One region of the Mycobacterium shinjukuense genome, then DNA from elsewhere that is predicted to be linked to it. Evidence: predicted binding sites of a transcription regulator. Region 1 holds the regulator's gene; the other holds the start of a gene.

Region 1 (16,700 bases):
AGTGACCGTCGAGGCCAGCCCGGACGGCGGGGTGACCATCCTCATCCCCGGTCACGAGAACGTCACCCTGCCCCACCAGATGGCGCACGCCGTCAAGGTCGAGAAGGTCTGACCGGCCACACCGGCGCATCCGTGGCCCTAGCCCGCACGCCGGCCGAACGCCCGCCGCGGCGGCAGCCGCACCCCGAGTTGTCGAGCCAGTCGGTACCCAGTGGTCGCGAGTTCACGGATGTGTTCGGGCCGCAGACCCGACTGCAGTGCCCTGTCCAGCATGCCCGCCAGCCGGTGCCCTGGCTCACAGCGCAGCGCGGCCTCCAGCGAAACCCCCGCCAGCGGCCCGTCACCGCGGACGTAGGCGCTGAACGCCAGCAACACCAACGCCTCCACCCGCCACGGCGGCGGTAGCACACGTGCCAGGACCACCCACAACGACTCGGCCTCATCGGCGTTCTCGCCGACGGCAAGGGCGTACAGCGTGTCACGCACCGACACGTCGCGCAGGGCGCAGCCCAGCTCGGCCACGTCCGCGTCGGACAACGGTTGCCCGTCGGCGACACGGGCGGCAGCGGCCATCGCGTTTTCCACGTCGCGCCGGCGACAGGCCACGGGGTCGGCGCGGTGGGCGAGCTCGCGTGCGGCCGCCCGTTCGCCTACCGCGTCGGCGAGTTCGGCGCTGCGCGCCGGGTCGTCGACCGCGATGACCGCCTGCAGGTCGGCGCGTCGGGGGTAAAGTCGCCGGCCGTCCAGCACCGCCGCCACCGCCAGCGGCGACGACGCCGGATCGTCGATCGCGCCGCTGGAGCCGCAGCCGTCGACGCAATGCCACCGGCCGCCGAGCGCGACCCGGTCCACCACGTGCGCCGCCCACAGGGTGACCTGGCGGTGCGAAAGCGCCGCCGTGAGCGCCGCGCACAGCCGCCGGTAGTCGTCCTGACAGATCGGGCACTGCGCTCCGTCGGCGTCGACGATCACCGCGATCGCGGCGTCAGGATCTGCCGCGGCGGCGATCCCCGCGAGCTGCTCAACCCGGTCGGGCAGCTCCCCGGACAGGTCCGCGCGCATCACCGACCCGAGCTCCCCGTCCCGCACGGTCACCAGGACCAGCGATTTCTCCGGCACGAAGCCCAACACGGCGGGTAGCGCGGCAATCAGCGCCGCGGGGCGGTTCAGTTCAAAGTCGGGTCGATGGCGTGTCATGGACCCAACGCTGGCAACCGGCACCGTCGGCCGGTACGCACGCGGCGTGATCCAGCCACCCGTCTGTGGAGAAAGTCGCGACTGTGGGCTCTATCGTCTATTCCATGGGTTCGATGCGGGAGTACGACATGGTCGTCATCGGCTCGGGGCCGGGCGGCCAGAAGGCCGCCATCGCCGCGGCCAAGCTGGGCAAGTCCGTCGCGATCATCGAACGCGGCCGCATGCTCGGCGGCGTGTGCGTGAACACGGGCACCATCCCGTCCAAAACGTTGCGCGAGGCGGTGGTCTATCTCACCGGCATGAGCCAACGCGAGCTGTACGGCGCCAGCTACCGCGTCAAGGACAAGATCACCCCGGCCGACCTGCTTGCCCGAACCCAGCACGTGATCGGCAAGCAGGTCGACGTGGTGCGCTCGCAACTGATGCGCAACCGGATCGACCTGGTCCTGGGGCACGGCCGGTTCATCGACCCGCACACCATCTTGGTCGAGGAGGACGCGCATGGCGAGCGGGTCACCGTCAGCGGCGACTTCATCGTCATCGCCACCGGCACCAAGCCGGTGCGGCCGTCCGGGGTGGAGTTCGACGAGAGGCGGGTGCTGGACTCCGACGGCATCCTGGACCTGCGGTCGCTTCCGACGTCGATGGTCGTGGTGGGCGCCGGGGTCATCGGGATCGAGTACGCGTCGATGTTCGCCGCCCTGGGCACCAAGGTGACCGTCGTCGAGAAGCGCGACACAATGCTGGACTTCTGCGACCCCGAGATCGTCGAGGCACTGAAATTCCACCTGCGCGACCTGGCGGTAACGTTCCGCTTCGGCGAGGAGGTGACCGCGGTCGACGTCGGCTCCGCGGGCACCGTCACCACCCTGGCCAGCGGCAAGCAGATTCCCGCCGAGACGGTGATGTACTCCGCCGGCCGGGAAGGACAGACCGAGCACCTCGGCCTGGAGAACACGGGCTTGGAGACCGACCACCGCGGACGGCTGTTCGTCGACGAGCAATTCCAGACCAAGGTCGACCACATCTACGCCGTCGGCGACGTCATCGGCTTCCCGGCGCTGGCGGCGACCTCGATGGACCAGGGCCGGCTGGCCGCCTACCACGCGTTCGGCGAACCGACCGACGGCATGACCGCACTGCAACCGATCGGGATCTATTCGATCCCGGAGATCTCCTACGTCGGCGCCACCGAGGTCGAGCTGACCAAGGACTCGATCCCCTACGAGGTGGGGGTGGCCCGGTACCGCGAGCTCGCCCGCGGCCAGATCGCCGGCGACTCCTACGGCATGCTCAAGCTGCTGGTGTCCACCCGGGACCGCACGCTGCTCGGGGTGCACATCTTCGGCACCAGCGCCACCGAGATGGTGCACATCGGTCAGGCCGTGATGGGCTGCGGCGGCACCGTGGATTACCTGGTCGACGCCGTGTTCAACTACCCGACGTTCTCCGAGGCCTACAAGGTCGCGGCGCTGGACGTGACGAACAAGATGCGCGCGCTCAACCAGTTCCTGCGCTAAGCGCGCGCGGCGAGCGCCGCACACTCATGAAACGCGCCAGCAAACCAATCGTTCCAATCGTTCGTCGCACACACCGGCCGGTGGCGCGGCGGCAACAAAGGCGGCCGGTTGAGCTGTTTCAATTATCGGTGTCCGTCGATTTTGAGGGACACTGGTGAGGTCACCCCCGGAGAGAACACCCCGAGAGGAGGCAACGCCATGGACCACGATCACGACGCGGACGAGGCCCGCGAGTACCAACCCGGGCAATCCGGGATGTACGAGCTTGAGCTCCCGGCGCCGCAGCTGTCGACGTCCGACGGGCGCGGTCCGGTATTGGTGCACGCGTTGGAGGGATTCTCCGACGCCGGTCATGCGATCCGGCTGGCGGCCGCCCACCTCAAGGCGGCGCTGGACACCGAGCTGGTCGCGTCCTTTGCGATCGATGAGCTGCTTGACTACCGCTCACGTCGGCCGCTGATGACCTTCAAGACCGATCACTTCACCCGCTACGACGATCCCGAGCTCAGCCTGTATGCGCTGCGCGACAGCGCCGGTAACCCGTTTTTGCTGCTTGCCGGCATGGAACCGGATCTGAAGTGGGAACGGTTCATCACCGCGGTGCGACTGCTGGCCGAGCGCCTCGGGGTGCGGCAAACCATCGGCCTGGGCACCGTCCCGATGGCCGTTCCGCACACCCGACCGATCACGATGACCGCGCACTCCAACAACAAGGACCTGATCGCCGACTTTCAGCCGTGGATCGCCGAAATCCAGGTTCCCGCCAGCGCGTCCAACCTGCTGGAGTATCGGATGGCGCAACACGGTCACGAGGTCGTGGGCTTCACCGTGCACGTCCCGCACTACCTGACCCAGACCGACTACCCCGCGGCCGCCCAGGCGCTGCTGGAGCAGGTGGCCAAGGCGGGATCCCTCGAGCTGCCGCTGACGGCGTTGGCCGAAGCGGCGGCGGAAGTCCGGGCCAAGATCGACGAGCAAGTCCAGGCAAGCGTGGAGGTCGCTCAAGTGGTGGCGGCCCTGGAGCGTCAGTACGATGCGTTCATCGACGCTCAGGAAAACAGATCGTTGCTCACCCGTGACGAGGATCTGCCTAGCGGCGATGAGCTGGGCGCGGAGTTCGAGCGGTTCCTCGCCCAGCAAGCGGAAAAAAAGCAGCTCGACGACGACCAGGCTTAACGCCCCACATCGCCCCTAGTCGGCCCGACAACGAGGTTGCCGAGATGACCGAGCGGACGCGCAATCTTCGCCCGGTGCGGGAAGTGACCGCGCCTTCGCTGCAATTCCGCACCATCCACGGCTACAAGCGGGCGTTTCGGATCGCCGGCTCCGGTCCCGCGATCCTGCTGATCCACGGCATCGGGGACAATTCGACCACCTGGACCGGCGTCCACGCCAAGCTCGCCCAGCGGTTCACCGTCGTCGCCCCGGATCTTTTGGGGCACGGCAAGTCCGACAAGCCGCGCGCCGACTACTCGGTCGCGGCGTACGCCAACGGCATGCGCGACCTACTCAGCGTGCTCGATATCGAGCAGGTGACCATTGTGGGTCATTCGCTCGGCGGCGGGGTCGCGATGCAATTCGCCTACCAGTTCCCGCAGCTGGTCGAACGGCTGATCCTGGTCAGCACCGGTGGGGTCACCAGGGATGTCAACTTTGTCTTCCGGTTGGCCTCGCTGCCGTTGGGCAGCGAAGCCATGGCGGTGCTGCGGTTACCCCTCGTGCTTCCGGCCGTGCAGATCGCCGGACGGGTGCTGGGTAAGGCGATCGGCACCACCAGTCTGGGGCACGACCTGCCGAACGTGCTGCGGGTGCTCAACGACCTGCCGGAGCCGACGGCCTCGGCGGCGTTTGGTCGCACGCTGCGGGCCGTGGTGGACTGGCGCGGGCAGATCGTCACGATGCTGGACCGATGTTATTTGACCGAGGCCATCCCGGTGCAGATCATCTGGGGAAACCGGGACGTGGTGGTCCCCGTCCGCCACGCCCACATGGCACATGCCGCGATGCCGGGCTCGCGACTGGAAATCTTCGAGGGCTCGGGGCATTTCCCGTTTCACGACGACCCGGCCCGCTTCATCGACATCGTTCAGCGCTTCATCGACAGCACTCAGCCCGCCGAATACGACCAGGCGGCGCTGCGCGCACTGCTGCGCAAAGGGGGCGGCGAACGAACGGTCTCCGGCCCGGCCGACACCCGCGTCGCGGTGTTGACCGCCATGGGTGCCGACGAACGCAGCGCCACCTGAGCCACCCCGTCTCGCGCTCGATCGTCGGGTCGGTCGTAAAGTCGGGCCATGGGCGTCGACGTCACCGTGTTGCGGGTTTTCACCGATCCCGACGGGAATTTCGGTAACCCGCTCGCCGTGATCGGCGCCGGCCTGGTGGGGCCGCGCGACCGGCAACGCCTCGCCGCCCAATTGGGTTACAGCGAAACCGTATTCGTCGATCTTCCGGCCGCCGGCTCGACCACCGCGCACGCCACCATCTACACCCCCCGCACCGAGCTTGCCTTCGCCGGCCACCCGACCGTCGGGGCGGCCTGGTGGCTGCGGGAGCGTGGCACGCCGATCAAAACGCTGCAGGTGCCGGCCGGTCTGGTGCAGGTGAGCTACGGCGTCGGCGCGGCGGGCGATCTCACCGCGATCAGCGCGCGCGCCGAATGGGCGCCCGAGTTTGCCATCCACGACGTCGACACACTGGATGCCCTTGCGGCGGCCGATCCCGCCGATTTTCCCGACGACATCGCCCACTACCTGTGGACCTGGATCGACCGGCCGGCCGGGTCGCTGCGGGCGCGCATGTTTGCCGGCAACCTGGGTGTGGAGGAAGACGAAGCAACCGGTTTTGCCGCCATCCGGATGACCGACTACCTGAGCCGCGACCTCACCATCACCCAAGGCAAGGGATCGATCATCGAAACCACCTGGAGCCCTGAGGGCTGGGTGCGCATCGCCGGCCGTGTCACCAAAGACGCTGTCACACGACAGGACTGACGTCGGCAAGGCTCAGTGCTTGCGGTTCAGGACGGCGCTGAGATGATGCTGCAGGGGTTGGCCGACCGCGCCCATCCGCAGCGAATATCGGAGTTGGTCACCGTCGATTCGGATGGACCGGCCCAGCGCGGTCACCTCTTTGGCCGTCGGGGTCAAGCCGATGTCGGTGGCGGTCAACTCGACCTCGATGACGCCGCCGCCCGCCGCGTACGTGCCCACCTCGATCTCGGTGATGCCGCTGGGATGAGCCAGCACCAGCTCAACCCGACCGGGTTGCGGCACCCGCAGATACCCCGTCTCGGCGTGCAGCGGCGTCCCATCGGCAACCGCCATGGTCCTTTGCCCGTAGACCAGAAACGGCTTGCCCACATGGGAGAACACGACCTCTTCCAAGTAGTCGAACGGCTGGATGGTTGGATACTCGCCCTTGCCCCGACCCGCCCAGGTACCCAGGAGCGGCGCCAATGCCGCCAGGTCGGGGTGCAGGTCGGGGCGCATGACGGCGGTCGCTCAGCCGGACGTCGATACCTTGCGGTGCGCGCGCAGCGCCTCGATCTCGCGCTCGAAATCGTCGGCCGAGGAAAACGACCGGTATACCGACGCGAACCTCAGGTAAGCCACCTCGTCGAGGTCACGCAGCGGCCCAAGGATCGCCAGGCCGACGTCGTGACTGGGGACTTCTGGGGATCCGGTGGCCCGCACGGTGTCCTCGACCTGCTGGGCCAGCAGGTTCAGCGCGTCGTCGTCGACCTGGCGTCCTTGGCATGCCCGGCGCACGCCGCTGATGACCTTGTCCCGGCTGAACGGCTCGGTGACCCCGCTGCGCTTGACCACGGCCAGCACCGCGGTCTCCACCGTGGTGAACCGGCGTCCACACTCGGGGCACGACCGGCGGCGCCGAATGGCCTGGCCCTCATCCGTTTCCCGCGAGTCGACCACCCGGGAATCGGGATGCCGGCAGAACGGACAGTGCATCGCCGCTCCTTTGCCATGTCGACATCCCGGTATCGCAGACGCCTCCGAGGGTACCTGGACGCGGCGCCGCAGGGCCAACGCTGTCGCGATCCATCCGCGCTCGACGCCATGATCACCGAGGAACGGTGCGGTAGCGCGGTTTTCGCCGGACACCGCCCCACCTTCAGCCGACCGGGGCGATCAGCGTCTGACCCGCGACCAGCGTCGTGGAATCCAGCGCGTTGAGCTCGCGGATGCGCTCGGCCACCCGACCGACCGGGGCCTCGGGCGCCACCCGGGCCGCCACGTCTTGCAGGGACTCCCCCGCGTCCACCCGCACCACGGCAAGCCTGTCGGGTAGCCCGGTGAACGAATCGGAGGAACCGCCGTCGATCACCGCGCCGAGGTGCGACACCAACCCGAGCCAGAGGGTGATCAGCGCGGCGAGCAGGGCCAGTCCAAGGGTGGTCAGCGCGCTGACGGGATGCCGGCGATGACAACCGGCCGACATCGGCACACCGGTGCCGCGGTGGCACAGCGGGCCGCCGCCCGGCCGAGACGGATGCGGCCTTCGCGAGCCGGGCTGGCCGAATCGGCCAGCGCGCGGCGCGCGGTTGGGGTGTGACGCGCGCCCGGCGCGCGACGGCGCTGCGTGGATGAGTGTCATGACGGTCCCTTCGGTCGATCGCTCGTGTGTTCGACCATAGTCGACCATGCGTTCGATAGCCGAACATTTGATCGACGTGTGTCGCACGGTCACCACGCTAAACCGCGCCACCGACACGCCCCGCCGGCGCGACACGCCGTCGAACACATGTTTGATTCTTGGCCGCGATGGGGCTACAGTCAATGCCATGAGCGACGGCAAGGACACCTCAGCCCCTCACGGGGCGGCCCCTGACGCGGCGGCCGCTGGCGCGCAACCGGCCGGCCGCGCGGATTCCTCACTGACCGAGCGGCAGCGCACCATCCTGAACGTCATCCGCACCTCGGTCACCACCCGCGGCTACCCGCCGAGCATCCGGGAGATCGGCGACGCTGTCGGGTTGACATCGACGTCCTCGGTGGCTCACCAGCTGCGCACCCTGGAGCGCAAGGGCTACCTGCGTCGGGACCCCAACCGGCCCCGGGCCGTCGACGTGCGCGGCGCCGAGGGCGGCACGGCGGCCGCGGCCGCCGTGCTCACCGACGTGGCCGGCTCGGATGCGTTGCCGGAACCCACCTATGTTCCCGTCCTCGGGCGCATCGCCGCCGGCGGCCCGATCCTTGCCGAGGAGGCCGTCGAAGACGTGTTCCCGCTGCCGCGTGAGCTGGTCGGCGAGGGGACGCTGTTCCTGCTCAAGGTGGTCGGCGACTCGATGGTCGAGGCCGCGATCTGCGACGGCGACTGGGTGGTCGTGCGACAGCAGAACGTCGCCGACAACGGCGACATCGTGGCAGCCCTGATCGACGGCGAGGCCACCGTCAAGACGTTCAAACGGGCGGGCGGTCAGGTGTGGCTGATGCCGCACAACCCGGCCTTCGATCCGATCCCCGGCAATGAGGCGACGGTGCTGGGCAAGGTCGTCACGGTGATCCGCAAGGTGTGACGCGCCCTGGGGTCGCGGCTAGTCCGCTTTGACGAAACCGTTGGCTTGCGCGGCTTCTTCGCTGGCGAACCAAATTTCGGCGAGCGTGTCGTGGTAGAGCGCACTGCCGGGCGTGTAGTACAAGCCGTACCGGGCACTGGCCTTGATCGGATATCCGGCCGGCGCCCGGTACGGGTCGTCGGCCAGCGGCAGGTGGATCGTCGGGCGCGCGGCCGGGCGCCGCCCCGGTGCGGCCGCGGGAGGTGGAGCGGCTTCCGGGACCGCCTCATGGCCGGGCACTGCGGCCGCCGCTTCGCCGTACGTCGCCGGCTCGGCGGCGGCGTGGCGCCCAGTAGTCCGCACCTCCGGAACGGCCGCATCCGCAATGACGACGTCCCCACCAGCGGCTTCCGACGGGACGCCACCGGGGTAGAAGGTGTCCGGAAACGCGGTCTCCAGGCCCGCTGATTCCGGAACGGCCTCTGGTCCGACGGCTTCGGGCGCGAAGGCTTCCGGCGCGAATTCTTCGGGTGCCACCGATTCGGGAACAAAGGGTTCCGCGGCCACGGCCTCGGAAATATCGGCGCGCCACCCGATGGGCGTGGTGTCCACCGCATCGGAGTCTTCCGCCTCCAACCCGAAGCCCTGGTCGAACCCGGACAGTAGGTCGCTGGCGCCACCACCGGAGACCTCTTCGGCCACACCGATGGCGGTCCCGGCACCTCGCGGCCAGCTGACCCGCGCAGCGGCACCGACATCCGGCGCCGCCCGCTCAACCGGACGCGACTGGCTGGGGGGAAAGTTTTCCGCGCCGAAATCGACGTCGTCGTGGGGCGGCCAGTGCCCCTCGGCGCCCTCCTCATAGCCGCCCAGGTCATCATGGGTGGGCTCGTGGGCGGCGGCCGGCTGGGCGGCGCGACGCCTCCGCAACCCAACCACGGCCAGCACGGCCAGCACGACCAGCAGCACCGCCGCACCGGCCGCCGCCAGCCACCACCAATGCCAGGTGAACTTCGTGGCGGGCGGGGCCGCCGCCGTGGTGCTGGGCTGGTTCTGCCCGGGCACCTGCAGCCCCGACAGCAGGGGCGCCAGGTTCGCCGGTTCGGTGGTGAACGTGTTCTTCGCGCGGTTCCACGAGATTGTGCCGCCGGTGAACTTCTGCGAGACCACGTCGCCGTCCACGGTTTGGTCCCCGACCGGCGCACCGAGCTTACCGACGGGACCTTTGAGCTTGTCCCACGCGGCCTTGATCGCGCCGCGCACCACAAACGCGCCATGGTCGGGCGTCCAGAAGATCACCGGCTTGTCGGCCGCGGAGAACGCGGCAATCCGGCTGGCCGGGGTGATGCCGCCGTCAGACTCGTTGGCGATCGGGAATCCCAGGTCGCTGCCAACCGGCCCACCCAGCGACTCATACTTCTGCAGGATGTCACCCTCGACGGCGTTGGCACCGGTGGCCGGGCTGAAAAACACCTTGCCACCAACGAAGTCCTGGGCGATGCCGTCACCCCCGATCGGGTACGGGTCCCCCTTCTTGGCGCCCAACGGGCCGGCGGCCCCGCCCGCAGCGCGCCAGGCCATGTTGATGGCGGCGGTGGGATCGATGGCCACCTGCAAGTCCGTCAACTGGTCGGCCAATCCCGGCGGGACGGTGGTGAATTCCTTGGTCTTCCTGTTCCAAGAGATCTCACCGCCGCTGAACTTCTGGGAAGCGACCTCGCCATCGTAGGTTTCATCCCCGATCGGAGCACCCAGCACGCCGCCCGAGCTGCCGAGCTTGTCCCACGCGGCGTTCAACGCGCCGCGCACGACGAACGCACCGTGGTCGGGCGTCCAGAAAATCACCGGGTTGTCGCTGGCGGCGAAGGTGCTCACCCGACTGTCGGGTCCGGCGAGGCCGGGAACTTCGTTGATGGTCGGGAACCCCAGATCGCTGCCGGCCGGACCGCCGAGAGACTCGTATTTGTCCAGGATCGGCCCGTACATGTATTTGGCACCGGTGGCCGGGGTGAAGAACATCCTGCCGCCGTCGAAGTCCAGCGCGAACCCGTCGCCGACGGGGTAGACGTCGCCCTTGCGGGCGCCCAGCGGTGACGTGTCGCCGCCGGCCTTTTCCCACGCGGCCATCATGGCGTTCTCCGCGTCGCCAATCGGAGATGCCGCCGCGGTCGGCGCCACCAGCAACGCGGCCACCGATGCCGCCGCGATGCCGACCAGCGCACGCCGGACCAGCGTGTTCACTTGACCTCTCTGCCTGTTCACCAAGCCTCCCAGCCGATGCCCTGCCCGCCCGCGATCCGGTGGAATTTTCCCGGGGTGGGCCGTCTCCCAGCTACGGTCCGCATCGTCGCCGGGCTCGCATAACTCTGCTCTAGCGAACGACAAATGCGAAGTCAATTCCGCAAATATTACGAAAACGGATATCTCGCCGATGTCGAAATGATGCCGGGCAGCGCTCGCGCCGCGAAAATCCGTACCGCGACCAGCGCTGCGGGTAGGTTACTGTGCCGGAGACCGCGGGCACCACCCACTCGCGGGGGACAACCCGACTGACGCGGTGAGAGGAAGCTCGGCCGAGATGGGTGTTTCCGGACTTGTCTGGGCCCTGACCGTCGGCGTGATCGCCGGCCTGTTGCTGTTCGACTACGTCTTCCACGTACGCCAGACTCACGTGCCGACGCTACGCGAGGCCGCGATCTGGTCGGCGACCTACGTCGGGATCGCCATTGTGTTCGGGATCGGCGTATTCGTCTTGGGCAGCCCGGAGATGGCGACCGAATACTTCGCGGGCTACCTGAGCAACAAGGCGTTGTCGGTGGACAACCTGTTCGTCTTCGTGGTGATCATCAGCGGCTTCGGGGTGCCCCGGGTTGCCCAGCAGAAGGTGCTGTTGTTCGGTGTCGTGTTCGCGCTGGTCGCACGCACCGGACTCATCCTGCTCGGCGCGGCCCTCATCGAGAACTTCAACTGGGCGTTCTACCTGCTTGGTGTGGCGCTGTTGGCCATGGCGGGCAACCTGGTCACATCCGCAGAGACCGAAGGCCGCACCGCCGACAACGTCGTCATCCGGCTGGCCAACCGGTTGCTGCGAACCTCCCAGCACTACGACGGCGACCGTTTGTTCACCCGGGAGCGGGGCAAGCGGGTGATGACCCCGATGGTGCTGGTGATGATCGCCGTCGGTGGCAGCGACGTGCTGTTCGCGTTCGATTCGATGCCCGCGCTGTTCGGCCTGACCGAAAACGTCTACCTGGTGTTCGCCGCAACCGCGTTCTCGCTGTTGGGCCTGCGCCAGCTGTACTTCCTCATCGACAACATGCTGGATCGCCTGGTCTATCTGTCCTACGGGCTGGCGGCCATTCTTGGTTTCATCGGCGTCAAGCTGGTGCTGCAGGCGCTGCACGACAACAAGATTCCGTTCATCAATCGCGGCAAACCGGTCCCGATCGTGCCGATCAGCACCGCGACGTCGCTGGCGGCGATCGTGATCATCCTGCTGGGCACGACCGTGGTGTCGTTATGCTCGGCGCGCGGACGCAAGCACAACGCCGTCTCCCGGGCCCGTCGGCGCGCGCTGGAATATCTCGACCTCTGCTACCGCGGGGATGCCACCGAACGCGCGAAGATCTTCGACGCGCTGCGGGCCGCCGAACGCCGGCTCGACTCGCTTCCGGCGAAATTCCGTGCGGAAGTCGGCCAAGAACACGAGCTGAGGGCGCTGCTGCAGCGGGCTCACGACGCGCACCGGGCGCACGGTGGGACCGCGGGCTAAACGCCCAGGCTGCGGCCGACGATCTCCTTCATGATCTCGGTGGTGCCGCCGTAAATGGTCTGCACGCGCGAATCGAGGTAGGACCGCGCCACCGAGTACTCCCGCATGTAGCCGTACCCGCCGTGCAACTGCAGGCAGCGGTCGTTGAGGTAGACCTGCTTCTCGGTGGAATACCACTTGACCATGGCGGCCTGCTCGGCGGTCAGCTTGCCGTCCAGATGCAGCGCGATGAACTGGTCGACCATGATGCGCACCGCGGTCGCCTCGGTGGCCAGCTCGGCCAGCAAGAACCGGCTGTTCTGGAAGCTGCCGATCGGCCTACCGAAGGCCTGGCGCTCCTTGGTGTACTGCAGCGTCTGCTCCAGCACCGCCTCCATCCCCGCGGCCGCCATGATGGCGATCGAGATCCGTTCCTGCGGCAGGTTCTGCATCAGGTAGATGAACCCCATGCCCTCCTCGCCGAGCAGGTTTTCGACCGGAACCTCCACGTCGGTGAACGACAGCTCGGCGGTGTCCTGCGCGTCCAACCCGATCTTGTCCAGGTGGCGGCCGCGTTCGAAGCCCGGCATGCCGCGTTCGACGACCAGCAGCGAAAAGCCCTGCGCGCCCTTGTCCGGATCGGTCTGCGCCACCACGATCACCAGGTCTGAGTTGATCCCGTTGGTGATGAACGTCTTCGCCCCGTTCAGCAGGTAGTGATCACCGTGCCTGACCGCGCGGGTCTTGATGCCCTGCAGATCGCTGCCGGTGCCCGGTTCGGTCATCGCGATGGCGGTGATCAGTTCCCCGGTGCAGAACTTGGGTAGCCAACGCTGTTTTTGCTCTTCGTTGGCTAGGCCCAGCAGGTATGGCGCCACGATGTCGTTGTGCAACCCGAAGCCGATCCCGCTGTAGCGGCCCGCGCTGGTCTCCTCGGTGACGATCGCGTTGTACCGGAAATCGGGGTTACCCCCGCCGCCGTACTCCTCGGGCACCGCCATGCCGAGAAAGCCCTGCTTGCCGGCCTCCAGCCAGACCCCGCGGTCGACGATCTTGGCCTTCTCCCAGTCCTGGTGGTACGGCGCGACGTGGCGCTCCAGAAAGCTCCGGTAGGACTCGCGAAACAGGTCGTGCTCCGGTCCGAACAGCGTGCGCTGGTATTTGATGGCACTGCCCATGGATGACCTCCGGCGAAGAAACGTTGCCGCCCAAGATATACCAACCGGACGGTTGGTCGGCGGCGAATCGGGTCTGCCGCCGCCGCGGCTCGCTTCTGCGGCGCGGCCTTACCCGCGCGGTGCCGCCGAGAACTCCCGCAGGCTGGCGGCGAGCGCCACCGGAACCCGGGCCCTGATCCGGGTGCCGTCCCGGTTGTGCTCGGCCCTCTGCACCCGCCCGTCGGCGTGCACGCGGGCCACCAGATCGCCACGGTCGTACGGGATCAGCACGTCCACGGCGGCGTCGGTGGGAACGGCGAGCTCGGCCATCCGCCGGCGCAACGTGTCGATGCCGTTGCCGGTGCGGGCGGAGACGAATACCGCGCCGGGCAGCGCGTGCCGCAGCCTGGCCAACATCAGATCGCTGGCCACGTCGACCTTGTTCACCACCAGCAGCTCCTGCGGCGCGTCCGCGCCGTTGACCCCGTGGTCGGCGATCACCTCGGAGATCACCTGACGGACCGCGTCGATCTGGGCCAGCGGGTTGACGTCGGACGCGTCGACCACATGCACCAGCAGGTCGGCATCGACAACCTCCTCCAACGTGGAGCGAAACGCCTCGACCAACTGGGTGGGCAGGTGCCGCACAAACCCGACGGTGTCGGTGAGCACGAACGAACGGCCGTCCTCGAACTCCGCGCGCCGGGTGGTGGGCTCCAGGGTGGCGAACAACGCGTCCTCGACCAGCACCCCGGCCCCGGTCAGCGCGTTGAGCAGGCTGGACTTGCCCGCGTTGGTGTAGCCGACGATGGCGATCGACGGCATGTCGCTCTCCAGCCGGCGACTGCGCTGGGTGTCGCGCACCTGTTTCATCGCCTTGATCTCCCGCCGCAGCTTGGCCATCCGCTCACGGATGCGGCGCCGGTCGGTCTCGATCTTGGTCTCACCCGGTCCGCGCAGGCCCACCCCGCCACCGCTGCCGCCGGCGCGGCCACCGGCCTGCCGCGACATCGACTCGCCCCAGCCACGCAGCCGCGGCAGCATGTACTCCATCTGGGCCAGCGACACCTGGGCCTTGCCTTCCCTGCTGGTGGCATGCTGGGCAAAGATGTCCAGGATCAGCGCGGTACGGTCGATCACCTTGACCTTGACGGCCTTCTCCAGCGCGGTCAGCTGTGCCGGGGAGAGTTCGCCGTCACAGATGACGGTGTCGGCCCCGGTCGCCACCACCACGTCGCGGAGTTCGGCCGCCTTGCCCGAGCCGATGTAGGTCGACGGGTCGGGGCGGTCACGGCGCTGGATGAGCCCCTCGAGCACCTGGGAACCCGCGGTTTCGGCCAACGCGGCCAGCTCGGCCATGCTGGCCTGGTTGTCCGCCGCGCTGCCCTCGGTCCACACGCCCACCAAGACCACCCGCTCCAGCCGCAGCCGGCGGTATTCGACCTCGGAGACGTCGGCGAGCTCGGTGGACAGCCCGGCGACCCGGCGCAGCGCCGAGCGATCGTCGAGCGCGAGTTCCCCAACGCTCGGTGTGGAGTCTGAAGCGCCCGGGTCAGGCGAATCGGGATGTGTCATAGCCAGTATCCGATGGTGGCATGGCGCTGGAAGGCGCGCATCCGAATAATCTCCGTACCGCGATCACCCCGGCGCGTTCCACCAGTCGTCGCCGAGTTCGCCGCGGGCCACCAGCACCGACGGCCCCCGCAGGAAGCTGGTGGCATCGGTGACGGTGACCAGCACGTCGCCGCCCGGCACGCGCACCGTCAGCGCGCCGGTCTCTGCGCCCATGCCAGCCAACGCGGCGACCGCGGCCGCGACCGTTCCCGTGCCGCACGAGCGGGTTTCACCCACACCGCGTTCATGGACACGCATGCAGACCACCCCACCGCTCGGTGCCGTCAGCACCTCGATGTTGACACCGTCGGGAAACTGGGCATGGTCGAACTGCACCGGCGCCGCGACGTCCAGGGCCGCCAGGTCGTCACTATCCAGCAGGGGATCCACGCACGCCAGGTGCGGGTTGCCCACGTCGACGGCCACGCCGTGAAACCGCCTGCCGCCGACGACGGCCTCCCCAACGCCTACCCTGTTGGCCTTGCCCATGTCGACGGTGACGTCGGCGTGGGTCTGGTCGATGTGGTGCACGGTGACCGGTCGCGGTCCGGCCAGTGACCCCACGACGAACTCGTCACGCCGTTCCAAGCCGCTGGCGCGCAGGTAGTGGGCGAACACCCGAACACCGTTTCCGCACATCTGCGCGGTCGATCCGTCGGCGTTGCGGTAGTCCATATACCAGTCGTGGCTGCTCACACCGTCGGGTAACCGCTCGAGGACACCGGCGGTCAGGGCGGCACCCGCGGTGGTAAGCCGGAGCACCCCGTCGGCACCCAGCCCCCGCCGCCGGTCGCACAGCGCGGCAACCCGGCCTGGGGTGAGCCTCAGCTCGGCCTCGACGTCGGGCAGCAGCACGAAGTCATTCTCGGTGCCGTGGCCCTTGGCGAAGATCATGTGCGCCACTCCTCATGCCCGGCTCGAGCCGACCGCGTCGGCATCTTCGTCGTCGGCGCGGATCACCAGATCAGGATACGTGCCGCCAGGCCCGCACCGCGTCGTCGACAACGCGCTCCGCCGTGGCGTCCAGCCAACGCACCCGATGGTCCCGGCGGAACCAGGACCGCTGCCGACGCACATAGCGGCGGGTGCCCGCGTAGGTCTGCTCCCGCGCGGCGCGCAGCCGGTCGGCGCCGCCACCGGCGTCGAGCGCCGCGATCACCTGGGCATAGCCCAGCGCGCGTGCCGCGGTGACCCCGTCGCGCAGGCCCGCGCCCAGCAGCGTGCGCACCTCCGCAACCAGCCCGCCCTCGAACATGGCATCGGTGCGCCTCGCCAACCTTTCATCGAGAATCGTTGTCTCGCAATCCAACCCGACGATAACGGTGTCCCACCGGGCGACGCCGATGCGCGGCGCCGACGCGGTGAACGGCTGACCGGTGAGCTCGACCACCTCGAGCGCGCGCACCGTTCGCCGGCCGTCGCTGGGCAAGATGGCCGCCGCCGCGGCCGGGTCGCGGCGGGCCAGCTCGGCGTGCAACGCGCCCACCCCGATCTCGGCGAGCCGCCGCTCCCATCGGGCACGCACCGCCGGATCGGTCGCCGGAAACGACCAGTCGTCGAGCAGCGATTGGATGTAGAGCATCGAGCCGCCCACCACGATCGGCAGCGCGCCCCGGGCCGCGATCGCCTCGATGTCGGCGGCGGCGGCCCGCTGGTAGCGGGCGACGGTCGCGGTTTCGGTGACGTCGAGGACGTCGAGTTGATGATGGGCGATGCCGCGCCGCTGCGCGACGGGCAGCTTCGCGGTGCCGATGTCCATGCCGCGATAGAGCTGCATCGCGTCGGCGTTGACGATCTCCACGGTCACCTCGTCGGCAAGCCGCTCGGCGACGTCGAGCGCCAGCCGCGATTTGCCGGTGCCCGTCGGGCCGATGATCGCCAGCGGTCTCATGGCTGCCAGACCCCGGCGAAGTACCCCACACCGTAGGGCGCTCCCCGGTAGAGCT
Region 2 (14,265 bases), 1.8 Mb from region 1:
GGTCGGCTTCGGGTGCCGGGAGACCGCCGGTGGCGCGGCACAGGCTGGGAAAAAGCAGGGCACTGCCCGGGGTGGTGACGTAGGTGTGCCCGGCCGGTGAGGTCAGGATCAGGGTGCCGTCGGGCAGTTGCTTGTCCCGCCAGCCCCAAAACGTTTTCACCAAATGATGGGTACGGCAATAACATTTGAGGTTGGCCGCATGGGTGGGCCCGCCGTCGGCGTAGGGGATCGTATGGTCGAGGTCGCAATCGACCGCGGGCCGGTCACAGCCGGGCCAGCGGCAGGTCAGATCCCGGCAGCGCACGAAATCGGCCAGCGCCTGCGACGGCGCGTATCCCGGCTCGGGTGGGGCGTCGGCCGGGTGGACCAGCGGCACCAGCTTTGCCGACTTGGCCAGTTCGGCAACGAGTTCGGGTGCGATGAGCCCGTCGGCTGCCACCAGGGAGCCCGGCGTCGACCCGCTGCCGTCGAGGCTGGCTTGGTCGGCGATCACATGAATAACGACCGGTGGTGGCGCCGGCCGGCCCCCGGCCGCGCAGTCGGGCCGCCCGCAGCGACAGCCCAGCCGATCGGCCCCCGCGGCCAACGCGCCCAGCGCATCGGCGCGGCGCTGCTGGCGGCTGCGCGGATCGTGCGCACACACGGTGGCCGCCAGCGCGGTCAACCGCTTGTCCAGGGCGTGCGCGTCCGGGGTCAACAGGCTGCCGTGGATCTCGCAGACACCGTCGACGCAATCCGTGATCCAGATCTCCCGATCGGCCTGGTGCTCCTGGCGCCGCCGCACCGCATCGGCGTCGGCGCGGGCCACGATCTTGTCGACCTGCCCGGCCAGCCGACCCCGGCTCAGCGACGGCCACCGCGGCACCTTGGCGGCCAGCTCGGCGTCCACCGCCGCTAGCACCTCGCGGTCGGTGATCAGGTCGGTGCGATACACGATCGTCTGAAACATCCGATAGTCGATATCGCCGGCCTTGAACACTTCAGCCACCCGCGGCAGCCGCTCCCGCATCGCCCGCGCGTAGCGCAGCCGGCTACCCGCCAGCCCCTGACTGATCCGCAACGCAGCGGCCAGCTCGGCGGCCACCGCCTCCATCGTGTCGATCGCCCAGTCCTCGTTCTCCGAGCAGCGCGCCAACCGGTAGCCGAACAAGTCGCCAATCGCGGCCAGCTGCGCGGCCGCGGCCCGGTTCTCCGCCCGCGACGCCGAGCAGATCCGATCCACCATCGCCGCGGACTCCGCGGTGGCCGACGGGTAACGCCGCTCAACGAGCTCATCGAAGCGGGCGATCACCTCCGGCGCAGACCCACGACCAACCATCTGTTCGAACACGCATTCGATCATAACTGGCTGCACTGACAGACTGTGGTTACGGCGGCTGCCCCTGGTCGGCCTTTGTCGCTAGTCGGTTGCGGAACACTTCAACACAAGACGGCGGGAAGCCGTCGACTCCAGCGGGCATGCCCGAGCATCGAAATCAATCACGATGCGCCGCCACGTATCCTGTTGTGGACTTATACCAGCGGGGAAGGGCAACAGTGGCGCTCGTCGTGCAGAAGTACGGCGGATCCTCGGTGGCCGACGCCAACCGGATTCGCCGCGTCGCTGAGCGCATCGTGGAGACCAAACGGCAGGGAAATGAGGTGGTGGTCGTAGTTTCTGCGATGGGTGACACCACCGACGACCTACTGGACCTGGCCCAGCAGGTATGCCCGGCTCCGCCGCCCCGCGAACTCGACATGCTACTGACCGCCGGTGAACGCATCTCCAACGCGTTGGTGGCCATGGCCATCGAGTCCCTGGGCGCGCACGCCCGGTCGTTCACCGGGTCGCAGGCCGGCGTGATCACCACCGGCACCCACGGCAACGCCAAGATCATCGACGTCACGCCGGGCCGGCTGCAAGCCGCCCTCGCCGAGGGCCGCGTCGTCTTGGTGGCCGGCTTTCAGGGCGTCAGCCAGGACAGCAAGGACGTCACCACGCTGGGCCGCGGCGGCTCGGACACCACGGCGGTCGCGCTGGCCGCCGCTCTGGGCGCCGACGTCTGTGAGATCTACACCGATGTGGACGGGATCTTCAGCGCGGATCCGCGGATTGTGCACAACGCCCGCAAGCTGGACACGGTGACCTTCGAGGAGATGCTCGAGATGGCGGCCTGCGGGGCCAAGGTGCTCATGCTGCGCTGCGTGGAATATGCCCGCCGCTACAACATTCCGGTGCATGTCCGGTCCTCGTACTCGGACAAACCGGGCACCGTCGTTACCGGATCGATCAAGGACATACCCATGGAAGACCCCATCCTGACCGGAGTCGCGCACGACCGCAGCGAGGCCAAGGTGACCATCGTTGGGCTGCCCGACATCCCGGGGTATGCGGCCAAGGTGTTCCGGGCGGTGGCCGACGCCGACGTGAACATCGACATGGTGCTGCAGAACGTCTCCAAGGTCGAGGACGGCAAGACCGACATCACCTTCACCTGCTCCCGCGACGTCGGGCCCGTCGCGGTGGCCAAGCTGGATTCACTCAAGGACGAAATCGGGTTCACCCAGCTGCTCTACGACGACCAGATCGGCAAGGTGTCGTTAATCGGGGCGGGCATGCGCAGTCACCCCGGGGTGACGGCGACCTTCTGTGAGGCGTTGGCAGCGGTCGGGGTCAACATCGAGCTGATCTCCACCTCCGAGATCCGGATCTCGGTGCTGTGCCGCGACACCGAACTGGACAAGGCCGTGGTCGCGTTGCACGAGGCGTTCGGGCTCGGCGGCGACGAGGAGGCGACGGTCTATGCGGGGACGGGCAGGTAAATGGTCGCGATAGGAGTTGTCGGGGCCACCGGTCAGGTGGGCCAGGTGATGCGCACCCTGCTCGACGTGCGCGATTTCCCCGCGACCACGGTGCGGTTCTTCGCTTCGGCCCGATCGCAGGGCCGCAAGCTGGCCTTCCGCGGCCAGGAGATCGAAGTGGAAGACGCCGAAACGGCCGACCCGACCGGCCTGGACATCGCGTTGTTCTCCGCCGGGTCGGCGATGTCGAAGGTGCAGGCGCCGCGGTTTGCCGCGGCCGGGGTCACGGTGATCGACAACTCGTCGGCGTGGCGCAGGGATCCCGACGTGCCGTTGGTGGTGTCCGAGGTGAACTTCGCGCGGGATGCGACCAACCGGCCCAAGGGCATCATCGCCAACCCGAACTGCACCACCATGGTCGCGATGCCGGTGCTCAAGGTGCTGCACGACGAAGCCCAGCTGGTGCGGCTGGTGGTCTCGTCGTATCAGGCGGTGTCCGGCAGCGGCCTGGCCGGGGTGGCCGAACTGGCCGCGCAGGTGCGTGCGGTGGTCGACGACGCCGAGCGGTTGGTGCACCACGGCGGCGCCGTGGCCTTCCCAGCGCCGGAGAAATACGTCGCGCCGATCGCGTTCAACGTGGTGCCGCTGGCCGGATCCTTGGTGGACGACGGGTCCGGCGAGACCGACGAGGATCAGAAGCTGCGCTTCGAGAGCCGCAAAATTCTCGGCATCCCCGACCTGCGGGTCAGCGGCACCTGCGTGCGGGTTCCGGTGTTCACCGGGCACTGCCTGTCGATCAACGCCGAGTTCACCCGCCCGCTCTCGCCGGAGCGGGCCCGGGAGCTGCTTGTCGGGGCCCCGGGCGTCAAGCTGGTCGACGTGCCCACGCCGCTGGCCGCGGCCGGTGTCGACGAATCTCTGGTCGGCCGCATCCGACAAGATCCGGGGGTGCCGAACGGGTGTGGCCTGGCGCTGTTCGTCTCGGGGGACAACCTGCGCAAGGGGGCGGCGCTGAACACCATCCAGATTGCCGAGTTGCTGGCCGCCGAATTGTGATCCGCGGGTGAGTTCCACCCGGGTCGCGCAGGGCGCGCTGTTCGTCGTGTTGTTTTTGGTTGCCCCGCAGTGTGTTTGGTATGCACGCGCCGATCCGCCGGCACCGGTGCCGCAGCCGATCCTGCCGCCGCTGGCACCGGGTCAGGTCCTGCGGATCGGTCCGACGGCCGGCACCGGAACTCCCACCGGGGACTACGGCATCGGCGCCACCGACCTGTGCGAGTTCGTGGAATTTCCCAGCCAGCTGCTGCAGGTGTGCGGCGACAGCTTCGCCGGCCAGGGCGTCGGGTTCGGTGGTTGGTACGCGCCGGTGGCGCTGCACGTCGACACCGAGTCGGTGGACGATCCGGCCGGGGTGCGTTACACGGGTGTCACCGGCGTCGGCAAGCCGCTGCTGGCCGACCCCACGCCACCCGGGGATTCACAGCTGCCCGCCGGGGTGGTGCAGATCAACCGTCGCAACTATGTGATGGTGACCACCGCCAAGGAGCTGGAGCCACTGAACTCCCGGCTCGTCAAGGCCGAGCCGGCACGCGGCGGCTGGCCGACGGTGGCGGGGTCGCGGCGCGACGCCTCCTACCAGGACGGGCGGCAGACCCAGATCAGCGGGTATTACGACCCGGTTCCCACACCCGATTCACCGACCGGGTGGGTGTACATCGTGGCCGACAGCTTCACCCGCAGGCAGTCGGCGGTGCTCTACCGGGTTCCCCCGGAAGGGTTCACCGACCGGTCGCGCTGGCAGGGCTGGGCGGCCGGGCCCGGCGGCGGGTGGAACAAGCCGCCGACACCGCTCTGGCCCGACCAGGTCGGCGAGATGAGCATCCGTCAGATCGACGGCCAGACCGTGTTGTCATATTTCAACGCCAGCACGGGGGACATGGAGGTTCGGGTGGCCCGCCACCCAACACTGCTGGGTGCGGCGCCGGTGACCACGGTGGTGCGCCACGACGAGTGGCCCGAACCGGCGGAAAGCCTGCCGCCCCCGTACGACAACCGACTCGCACAACCGTATGGCGGCTACATCTCGCCCGGATCCACCATTGATGAGGTACGGATCTTCGTCAGCCAGTGGAATACCCGCGCCCGGCAGAGCGCGCCGTACCGGGTGATTCAGTTCGCGGTCAACCCGTTCAAGCCGGACTCCGAGGACTAGCCCGCGCTCGTGTCCGCCGAAAACGGCGCGGGTTTCGGCTCACAGCTGCTACCTAAGTAGCGCATAGCCAAGGCTAGTGGTTGGCCGGGCATCATGTCGACTCATGAGCGAAACGTCTGAAACCCCAACCGCGCTGACGTCAACCGCAACGGCACCGCCGGCGCCCACGGTCCCGGCGACCCACCAGATCCCCAAGGTCTTCAAGGCCGCGGCCTGGGTGGTGATCGTCGCCGGCATCGTGTTCATCGTGTCGGTCATCTTCTTCACCGGGTTCCGGCTGGGCATGCTCAGCGGCCACGGCCACCCGCGTGACCACAAGAATCACGCGGTAATCCACCGTCCGGCAGCTCCCACCGGCGCCCCGGCGGTGAATCCGGGCACCGGCCCCGCCGGACCGGCCCAGGCGCCCGCCTCGGTTGCGCCGTCGACACCCGCCCGCTGAAACGCCCGGCAAATTCACGACAACTTTGTCGCCGTAGCTCTTTACGGTCCTCGCAGCCCTGAGCAATAGTCAACTCATGACCGAAGCGCCCGAGCCCCCAGCCCCACCCGCTGCCGTCGCCACCGCCCCGCCGCCACCGCCTCCGGAAAAGATCCCCAGGTTGTACCGGGCCGCGGCCTGGGTGGTGATCGTTGCGGGAATCGTATTCATCGCGGCGACCATCTTCTTTACCGGCGCAGCGGTCGCCGGGGGCGGGAAGTGCCCTTACTTCCGCCACCATCATCACGGCATGTTCCGGCCCGCAGATCCCGCAGGCCCCGCGGCGCCCGGTCCGTGGGGATGGCAGTTCAGGTTCCCCGGCGGACCGCCTCCCCCGGGTATGGGGCCCGGGTTCCCCGGCGGCCCGGGTGGCCCCGGCGGTCCCGGTGGTCCGACCGCCGGACAGCTGGGTCCCGGTCCGGGTCAGCCGCCGACAACCACCGGTCCGACTACGATGCCGGCACGCCCCTAGTGGCTGGCCAAAAGCATCATTCGCGCGTCATCGGATTCGTGTGGCCCGCGCGACGGCATAGCGAAAGCGATGTACGCGCAACCCCATTGGGCTATCAGCTACTTGGCACAAAGGGGCGGTGACGTAGGAACATGGGCCAGCTTGGGGCCCTGGGATTTCAGCGAAATCAGCCCGCCAACTAGGAGATGGCGAAATGACGGAGCGCTACACCACCACCGACGCCGGCGGCCCGGCGCCCAGTGACGATCAGTCGTTGACGGTGGGCCCCGATGGCCCGATCCTGCTGCAGGATCACTACCTCATCGAGCAGATGGCGATGTTCAATCGGGAGCGCATCCCGGAACGCCAGCCGCATGCCAAGGGTGGCGGCGCGTTCGGCCATTTCGAGGTGACGGGCGACGTCAGTCGCTACACCAGGGCCGCGGTGTTTCAGCCGGGCGCTACGACCGAGACGCTGATCCGGTTCTCCACCGTCGCCGGCGAGCGGGGCAGTCCGGACACGTGGCGGGATCCGCGCGGTTTCGCGGTGAAGTTTTACACGTCGGAGGGCAACTTCGACATGGTGGGCAACAACACGCCGATCTTTTTTATCCGTGACCCGTTGAAGTTTCAGCATTTCATCCGTTCGCAAAAGCGAATGGCGGCAAGCAACTTGCGTGATCACAACATGCAGTGGGATTTTTGGACGCTCTCGCCGGAGTCGGCGCATCAGGTGACCTGGTTGATGGGTGATCGGGGCATCCCCAGAAGCTGGCGGCACATGAACGGCTACGGCAGCCACACCTACAGCTGGATCAACGCCGCCGGTGAGATCTTCTGGGTGAAATACCATTTCATCACCGATCAGGGCATCGAGTTCCTCAACCAACGGGACGCCGACCGGCTGGCCGGCGAGGATGGCGACTACCACCAGCGGGATCTCTACCGGGCGATCGAGCGTGGCGAGTATCCGAGTTGGACGCTGAAGATGCAGATCATGCCGTTCGAGCAGGCCAAGGCGTATCGGTTCAACCCGTTCGACCTGACCAAGGTGTGGCCGCACGCCGACTTCCCGTTGGTCGAGGTGGGCAGGTTGACGCTGGACCGCAACGTCACCGATTACCACACCGAAATCGAGCAGGCGGCCTTCGAGCCCAACAGCCTCGTGCCGGGCACCGGGTTGAGCCCGGACAAGATGTTGCTGGCGCGCGGTTTCTCCTACGCCGACGCGCACCGGGCGCGGTTGGGCACCAATTACAAGCAGATCCCGGTCAATTCACCGAAGGTCCAGGTGCACAGCTACTCCAAAGACGGGGCGATGCGGATCGCCAACGTGTCGGATCCGGTGTATGCGCCCAACTCCTACGGGGGTCCGCATGCCGATCCGGCACGCGCCGCCGAGGTGCGCTGGTATGCCGACGGTGACATGGTCCGGGCCGCCTACACGCTGCGCGCCGAGGACGACGATTGGGGTCAGGCCGGCACCTTGGTGCGCGAGGTTCTCGACGATGATGCTCGGGACCGTTTGGTGCACAACATCATTGGTCATGTCTGCAAGGGTGTGCGGGAGCCGGTGCTGTCGCGGGTGTTCCAGTATTGGCGCAACGTCGACCCCGATCTGGGCAAGGCGGTCGAAGCGGGCGTTCGGGCCAACCTGAGTTAGGCCTTCGGCGTGCCTGGCATGATCGAGCCCATGTCAACCATGCGGTTCGCCGCCTCGGTCGTGACGCTGACCGCCGGCGCCGCGCTGGCCGTCCCCGTCGCGGCGGCCACCCCGTCGGAGCCCGGCGTCGTCTCCTACGCGGTGCTGGGCCGGGGGTCGGTGGGCAACATCGTCGGCGGGCCGATGGGCTGGGAGTCGGTGTTCACCGAGCCGGTCCAGGGGTTCTGGGTCGATCTGCCGGCATGCAACAACTGGGCCGACATCGGGTTGCCCGAGGTGTACAACGACCCAGACCTGGCGTCGTTCAACGGCGCCACCACGCGGACGTCGGCCACCGACCAGACCCACTACGTCAAGCAGGCGGTCGGGGTATTCGCCACCAACGACGCCGCCGGCCGGGCATTCCACCGCGTCGTGGACCGGACCGTGGGCTGTTCGGGACAGACCACACCGATGCACCTGGACAACGGGACGACCCAGGTGTGGTCGTTCGCCGGTGGCCCCGCCACCGGCGCCGACGCGGCATGGATCAAGCAGGAAGCGGGCACCGACCGGCGCTGCTTCAACCAGACCCGGCTGCGGGAAAACGTGTTGCTGCAGGCAAAGGTCTGCCAATCGGGCAACGCCGGCCCGGCGGTCAACGTGCTGGCCGGCGCCATGCAGAACGCGCTGGGCCAGTAGCGCGGCTGGGAGGTGGGCGGCAAGGTGGATACCCGTCCACCCGTCACAACGGGAATATGTCGGTGCGCTCTGGAAGATGAAGTGTTGGCGGCTATCGTTCCCGATAGCCGCGCAGGCTTCCGGCCCGGAGGGATCGTGATATGACGTTCGCCGCCATCACCGCCGCGGTTGCGGAGCTGGATCGCCCACCGGACGCGGACATCGCCAGTTCGGCGGCCGCCGCGCGATACATCGCGGACGGCTGTCTCGTCGACGGGCCGGTGGGTCGGGTCGGTCTGGAAATGGAGGCACACTGCTTTGACCCGGCGGACCCGATCCGCAGGCCGAGCTGGCAGGAAATCACCGATGTTCTGCGGTGGTTGAGCCCGCTGCCGGGCGGCAGCGTGGTCAGCGTGGAACCCGGCGGTGCCGTGGAACTGTCGAGTCCGCCCGCCGATGGTGTCGTGCCGGCCATCGACGCGATGGCCTGCGACCAGGCCGTGCTGCGGTCGGCCTTCGCCGACGCCGGGCTGGGCCTGGTTTTTCTGGGCGCCGACCCGCTGCGCCCGCCCGAACGGATCAACCCGGGCGGGCGCTATCGCGCCATGGAACGCTATTTCGACGCCAGCCGCGGTGGGTCCGCGGGCGCGGCGATGATGACCTCGACCGCCTCGATCCAGGTCAATGTGGACGCCGGACCGCGGGACGGATGGGCGGCGCGGGTGCGGCTGGCCCACGCCCTGGGGCCGACGATGATCGCGATCACCGCCAACTCCCCGATGCTGGCCGGCAAGTTTTCCGGCTGGCAGTCCACCCGGCAGCGGGTGTGGGGGCAGATGGACTCGGCGCGCTGCGGGCCGATTCTCGGCGTCAGCGGCGACGACCCTGGCACCGACTGGGCGCGCTATGCCCTCAAGGCGCCGGTGATGCTGGTGCACAACCCGGACGCCGTCGCGGTCACCCGCTACGTGCCGTTCACCGACTGGGTGGACGGCCGGGTTCTGCTCGGCGATCGTCGTCCCACCGTCGCCGATCTGGAGTACCACCTGACCACGCTGTTCCCCCCGGTGCGTCCGCGGCAGTGGCTGGAGATTCGCTACCTGGACAGTGTGCCCGACGCGGTGTGGCCGGCGGTGTTGTTCACGCTGGTGACCCTGCTCGACGACCCGGTGGCGGCCGAGTTGGCCGCCGAGGCCGTGCAACCGGTGGCCACCGCCTGGGACACCGCGGCCCGGGTCGGCCTGGATGACCGCCGGCTCTACCTGGCGGCCAACCGGTGTCTGGCCATCGCCGCGCGGCGGGTGCCCGCCGAACTCGCCGACCCGATGCACCGGTTGCTGGACGACGTCGAGCGGGGCCGCTGCCCCGCTGACGACTTTTCCGACCGGGTGATCGAGCACGGCATCGCGCCGACGGTCACCCGGTTGGCGCGAGGCGGGCTGTGACCGTACGCGAAGGGTTGGCCCGCGACCTGGACCGGGCGCGCGCGCGGACGCTGCGGCTGGTCGATTTCGACGACGCCGAACTGTGTCGTCAGTACGACCCGTTGATGAGCCCCCTGGTGTGGGACCTGGCGCACATCGGTCAGCAGGAGGAGCTGTGGCTGTTGCGCGGCGGTGACCCGGCACGGCCCGGGATCTTGCCGCCGGAGGTCGACGGCCTCTACGACGCCTTCGTGCACTCGCGCGCCAGTCGGGTCGAGCTGCCGCTGCTGTCCCCACGACGGGCGCGGTCATATTGTCAGACGGTGCGCTCGGCGGCGCTGGATGCTCTGGACGCTCTCCCGCACGACGCCGGCGACTTCGAGTTCGCGCTGGTGGTCAGCCACGAAAACCAGCACTGCGAAACCATGCTGCAGGCCCTGAACCTGCGGCCCGGCGCGCCGCTGCTGCGCGACACCGAGCCGCTGCCGGCGGGGCGGCCCGGGCTGGCCGGCACGTCGGTGCTGGTGCCCGGTGGGCCGTTCGTGCTGGGTGTAGACGCCGCAAGCGAACCGTACTCGTTGGACAACGAGCGCCCGGCCCACGTCGTGGACGTGCCGGCATTCCGGATCGGGCGGGTTCCGGTCACCAACGGCGAGTGGCTACGTTTCATCGAGGACGGCGGCTACACCCAGCCGCGGTGGTGGTCGGACCGCGGCTGGCAGCATCGGCAGCGCGCGGGCCTGACGGCGCCGCAATTCTGGAGCCCCGACGGACGAACCCGCACGCGGTTCGGCCACGTCGAGGAGATTCCCGCCGACGAGCCGGTGCAGCATGTCACCTTCTTCGAGGCCGAGGCGTACGCGGCGTGGGCCGGCGCCCGGCTGCCCACCGAGGTCGAATGGGAGAAGGCTTGCGCGTGGGATCCGGCGACGGGCACCCGGCGCCGCTACCCGTGGGGAGCTGAGGAGCCCTCGCCCAACCGCGCCAACTTGGGTGGCGCCACGTTGCGCCCGGCGCCGGTCGGAGCCTACCCGGCCGGCGCCTCGGCCTGCGGGGCCGAGCAGATGCTGGGCGACGTCTGGGAATGGACCACGTCACCGCTGCGTCCCTGGCCGGGGTTTGTCCCGATGATCTACCGGCGGTACTCGCAGCCATTCTTCTTTGGTGATTACCGGGTGCTGCGGGGCGGGTCGTGGGCGGTGGAGCCGGCCATCCTGCGGCCCAGCTTCCGCAACTGGGATCACCCGTACCGTCGTCAGATCTTTGTCGGCGTCCGGCTGGTGTGGGACGTCTGATGTGCCGTCACCTGGGTTGGCTCGGCGCCGAGGTCACGATTTCCTCGCTGGTGCTCGACCCGCCGCAGGGTCTGCGGGTGCAGTCCTACGCGCCGCGCCGGCAAAAGTACGGCCTGATGAACGCCGACGGCTGGGGCGTCGGCTTTTTCGACGGCCGGGTGCCCCGGCGCTGGCGCGGCGCGGTGCCGCTATGGGGGGAGAGGTCGTTCGAATCGGTCGCGCCGGCCCTGCGCAGCCACTGTGTGGTGGCCACGGTGCGTTCGGCGACCGTCGGCATGCCGATCGAAGTCAGCGCGACCGCGCCGTTCACCGACGGTCACTGGCTGTTGTCGCACAACGGTGTGGTGGACCGTGCAGTGTTGCCGGCCAGTTTGTCAGCCGAATCCGTGTGTGACAGCGCGATACTGGCGGCCGTCGTGTTCGCGCGTGGTATGGACGCACTGGGTGATACCGTTGTCGAGATCGCGGCCGCCGATCCCCTTGCGCGACTGAACATCTTGGCGGCCGACGGTTCCCGGCTGGTCGCTACCGCCTGGGGAGACACGCTATCAATCCTGCGCCGCGGCGACGGTGTGGTGTTGGCCAGCGAACCCTACGACGACGATCCGGACTGGGAGGACGTGCCGGACCGTCACCTGGTGGATGTCATTGGGAATCACGTCGCATTGACCGCGCTGGGTTGAGAAAGGATTCCGATGACGCTGTCGCTGTCCAACCACCTGGCCGAGGACTCGGCGTACCATGCGTTGCGCCGCGACGTGCTCGAAGGGCTGCGAAAGACACCGAAATCGTTGCCGCCCAAGTGGTTCTACGACTCAGTGGGCAGTGAGCTGTTCGACCAGATCACCCGGCTGCCGGAGTACTACCCCACCCGTGCCGAGGCCGCGATCCTGCGGGCCCACTCGGCCGACATCGCGTCGGCCAGCGAGGCCGACACCGTGGTCGAATTGGGCAGCGGGACGTCGGAGAAGACCCGCATGCTGCTGAATGCGCTGCGCGACCGTGGATCACTCTGCGGATTCGTGCCATTCGACGTCGACGCCAATGTGCTGTCGGCGACCGCCGCCGCCATCCAAGCCGAATACTCGGGCGTCGAGATCCACGCTGTCTGTGGCGATTTTGAGGAGCATTTGACCGAAATCCCCGGCGGCGGGCGGCGGCTGTTCGTGTTCTTGGGATCCACGATCGGCAACCTCACGCCCGGGCCCCGCGCGCAGTTTCTCGCCACCCTGGCCGGGGTCATGCAACCGGGTGACAGCCTGCTGCTGGGCACCGACCTGGTCAAGGACGCCGGCCGGCTGGTGCGGGCCTACGACGACGCCGCCGGCGTGACGGCCCGGTTCAATCGCAATGTGCTGGCGGTGATCAACCGGGAACTCGACGCCGATTTCGACGTCGACGCCTACCGGCACGTCGCCCGGTGGAACGTCGACGAGGAGCGCATCGAAATGTGGCTGCGCGCCGAGCGTCGCCAGCGAGTGCGCATCGGCGCGCTGGACCTGACCGTCGACTTTCGGGCCGGCGAGGAGATGCTCACCGAGGTCTCGTGCAAGTTCCGTCCGGACGCGGTGCGCGCCGAGCTGGCCGAGGCGGGATTGCGCCGCATCCGGTGGTGGACCGACGACGGCGGTGACTTCGGGTTGTCGCTGGCGGGCAAGTGAGCGACAGCCTGGCCGACCGGTGGCGGGCGGCCCGCCCGCCGGTCGCCGGGCTGCACCTGGACAGCGCGGCCTGTTCCCGCCAGAGTTTCGCGGTGCTGGCGGCCGCCGCGAAGCACGCGCTGCATGAGGCCGAGGTTGGCGGGTATGTCGCGGCCGAGGCCGCCACACCCGTGCTCAACGCCGGTCGCGCCGCGGTCGCCACGCTCTGCGGCATGGCCGAGGCCGAGGTGGTGTTCACCACCGGCTCGCTGCACGCGCTGGATCTGCTGCTGGGCGGCTGGCCGGGGGAGGGCCGCACGCTGGCCTGCCTGCCCGGCGAGTACGGCCCCAACCTGGCGGTGATGGCCGCCCACGGATTCACGGTGCGCCCGTTGCCGACCCTCGAGGATGGCCGGTTGGCGCTCGACGATGCGGCCCACCTGCTGGACGAGGATCCGCCCGACCTGGTCCACCTGACCCCGGTGGCCAGCCACCGCGGGGTGGTGCAACCGCTGGCGATGATGGCGAGGCTCTGCGGTGAGCTGGGGTTGCCGCTGGTGGTGGACGCCGCCCAGGCGCTGGGACAACTGGACTGTGCGGTGGGCGCCGACGCCATCTATTCGTCGTCACGCAAATGGATCGCCGGGCCGCGCGGTGTCGGATTTCTGGCCGTGCGACCCGACTTGATGGATCGGCTGACACCGAGGCTGCCGGCCCCGGAGTGGGCGTCGATGTCGGTGGCCCGCCAACTCGAGTTCGGCGAGGCCAATATCGCTGCGCGCGTAGGGTTTTCGGTGGCATTGGGGGAGCACCTGGGGTGCGGGCCGGAAAAGCTGCGCGCCAGGTTGGCCGAGCTGGGTGCTCTGACCCGGACCGCGCTGGCCGGCGTGGACGGCTGGCTGGTGGTCGAGGCGGTCGAGGAGCCGAGCGCGATCACCACGCTGGCACCGGTCGACGGTGCCGACCCCAAGGCCGTGCGGGACTGGCTGCTGGTCGAGCGGCGGATCGTCACCACCTGCGCCTCGGTGCACCGGGCGCCGCTGGAGCTGACGGGCCCGGTGCTGCGGATCTCACCACACGTGGACACCACGGCCGAGGATCTGCGGACCTTCGCCGACGCGCTGATCGCCGCGACCGCGGCGACCGCGGCTTGACGGCGCTACCCGGCCTTGTGTGCCGTCAGCAGGTAGGCGGGAAACTTCAGGCGGCCCTTGTCATCGCTGTCGTGTGCCGGAAACTCGATCGGCGGTCCGGGCAGTTGCGACGGAACCACGGGCACATTGGCGTGGATGAAGGCGGGTCGGATCTCGTCGACCTCCCAGTACTTGCTCACCGCGGCGCGCAACTCGTCCTCGTCGACTTCGTTGGGCTTGATTTCCAGCTCCGCCGGGAACGCGCCCCTGGCGAACACCAGCACGAAATAGCTGGCACCCGGGGCGGCCGCGCGGTGCACCGAACGCAGATAGCCGTCGCGGCCCTCCACCGGCAGCGAGTGAAACAGCGTGCTGTCGATCACCGTGTTGAAGCGGCCGTCATAACCGGAAAACTCGGTGATGTCGGCCTGCACGAAGCTGGCCGTGGTCAACCCGCGTTCTACGGCGGCCTTGGTGGCCGCCGCAACGGCCGTCGGCGTGATGTCGATGCCCACCACGGTGTAG

Evidence for each region. Region 1 encodes LexA, which represses DNA repair genes until DNA is damaged. Its sites were predicted from a motif close to CGAACANNTGTTCG; they were not measured.
Region 2: G6N20_RS18315 (HNH endonuclease signature motif containing protein) is a predicted target of LexA. The motif match lies at 1,324-1,337, and genes of this name have one in related genera.

The regions. Positions count from the first base shown of each region.
Region 1 is NZ_AP022575.1:2,281,902-2,298,601, forward strand. It holds gene G6N20_RS10150 (metal-dependent transcriptional regulator) at 1-112, shown strand, start outside; gene G6N20_RS10155 (DUF4192 domain-containing protein) at 139-1,197, opposite strand; gene sthA (Si-specific NAD(P)(+) transhydrogenase) at 1,311-2,717, shown strand; gene G6N20_RS10165 (proteasome assembly chaperone family protein) at 2,916-3,893, shown strand; gene G6N20_RS10170 (alpha/beta fold hydrolase) at 3,938-4,963, shown strand; gene G6N20_RS10175 (PhzF family phenazine biosynthesis protein) at 5,012-5,710, shown strand; gene G6N20_RS10180 (peroxynitrite isomerase) at 5,723-6,208, opposite strand; gene nrdR (transcriptional regulator NrdR) at 6,221-6,685, opposite strand; gene G6N20_RS10190 (LysM peptidoglycan-binding domain-containing protein) at 6,849-7,331, opposite strand; gene lexA (transcriptional repressor LexA) at 7,519-8,253, shown strand; gene G6N20_RS10200 (sunset domain-containing protein) at 8,272-10,494, opposite strand; gene G6N20_RS10205 (TerC/Alx family metal homeostasis membrane protein) at 10,811-12,004, shown strand; gene G6N20_RS10210 (acyl-CoA dehydrogenase family protein) at 12,001-13,161, opposite strand; gene hflX (GTPase HflX) at 13,270-14,715, opposite strand; gene dapF (diaminopimelate epimerase) at 14,779-15,648, opposite strand; gene miaA (tRNA (adenosine(37)-N6)-dimethylallyltransferase MiaA) at 15,719-16,645, opposite strand; gene G6N20_RS10230 (class III extradiol ring-cleavage dioxygenase family protein) at 16,642-16,700, opposite strand, start outside.
Region 2 is NZ_AP022575.1:4,056,756-4,071,020, forward strand. It holds gene G6N20_RS18315 (HNH endonuclease signature motif containing protein) at 1-1,318, opposite strand, end outside; gene G6N20_RS18320 (aspartate kinase) at 1,537-2,802, shown strand; gene G6N20_RS18325 (aspartate-semialdehyde dehydrogenase) at 2,803-3,837, shown strand; gene G6N20_RS18330 (DUF4185 domain-containing protein) at 3,845-4,993, shown strand; gene G6N20_RS18335 (hypothetical protein) at 5,097-5,435, shown strand; gene G6N20_RS21515 (hypothetical protein) at 5,505-5,645, opposite strand; gene G6N20_RS18340 (hypothetical protein) at 5,620-5,946, shown strand; gene G6N20_RS18345 (catalase) at 6,140-7,588, shown strand; gene G6N20_RS18350 (sensor domain-containing protein) at 7,628-8,269, shown strand; gene egtA (ergothioneine biosynthesis glutamate--cysteine ligase EgtA) at 8,410-9,693, shown strand; gene egtB (ergothioneine biosynthesis protein EgtB) at 9,690-10,967, shown strand; gene egtC (ergothioneine biosynthesis protein EgtC) at 10,967-11,650, shown strand; gene egtD (L-histidine N(alpha)-methyltransferase) at 11,663-12,628, shown strand; gene egtE (ergothioneine biosynthesis PLP-dependent enzyme EgtE) at 12,625-13,761, shown strand; gene G6N20_RS18380 (class I SAM-dependent methyltransferase) at 13,767-14,265, opposite strand, start outside.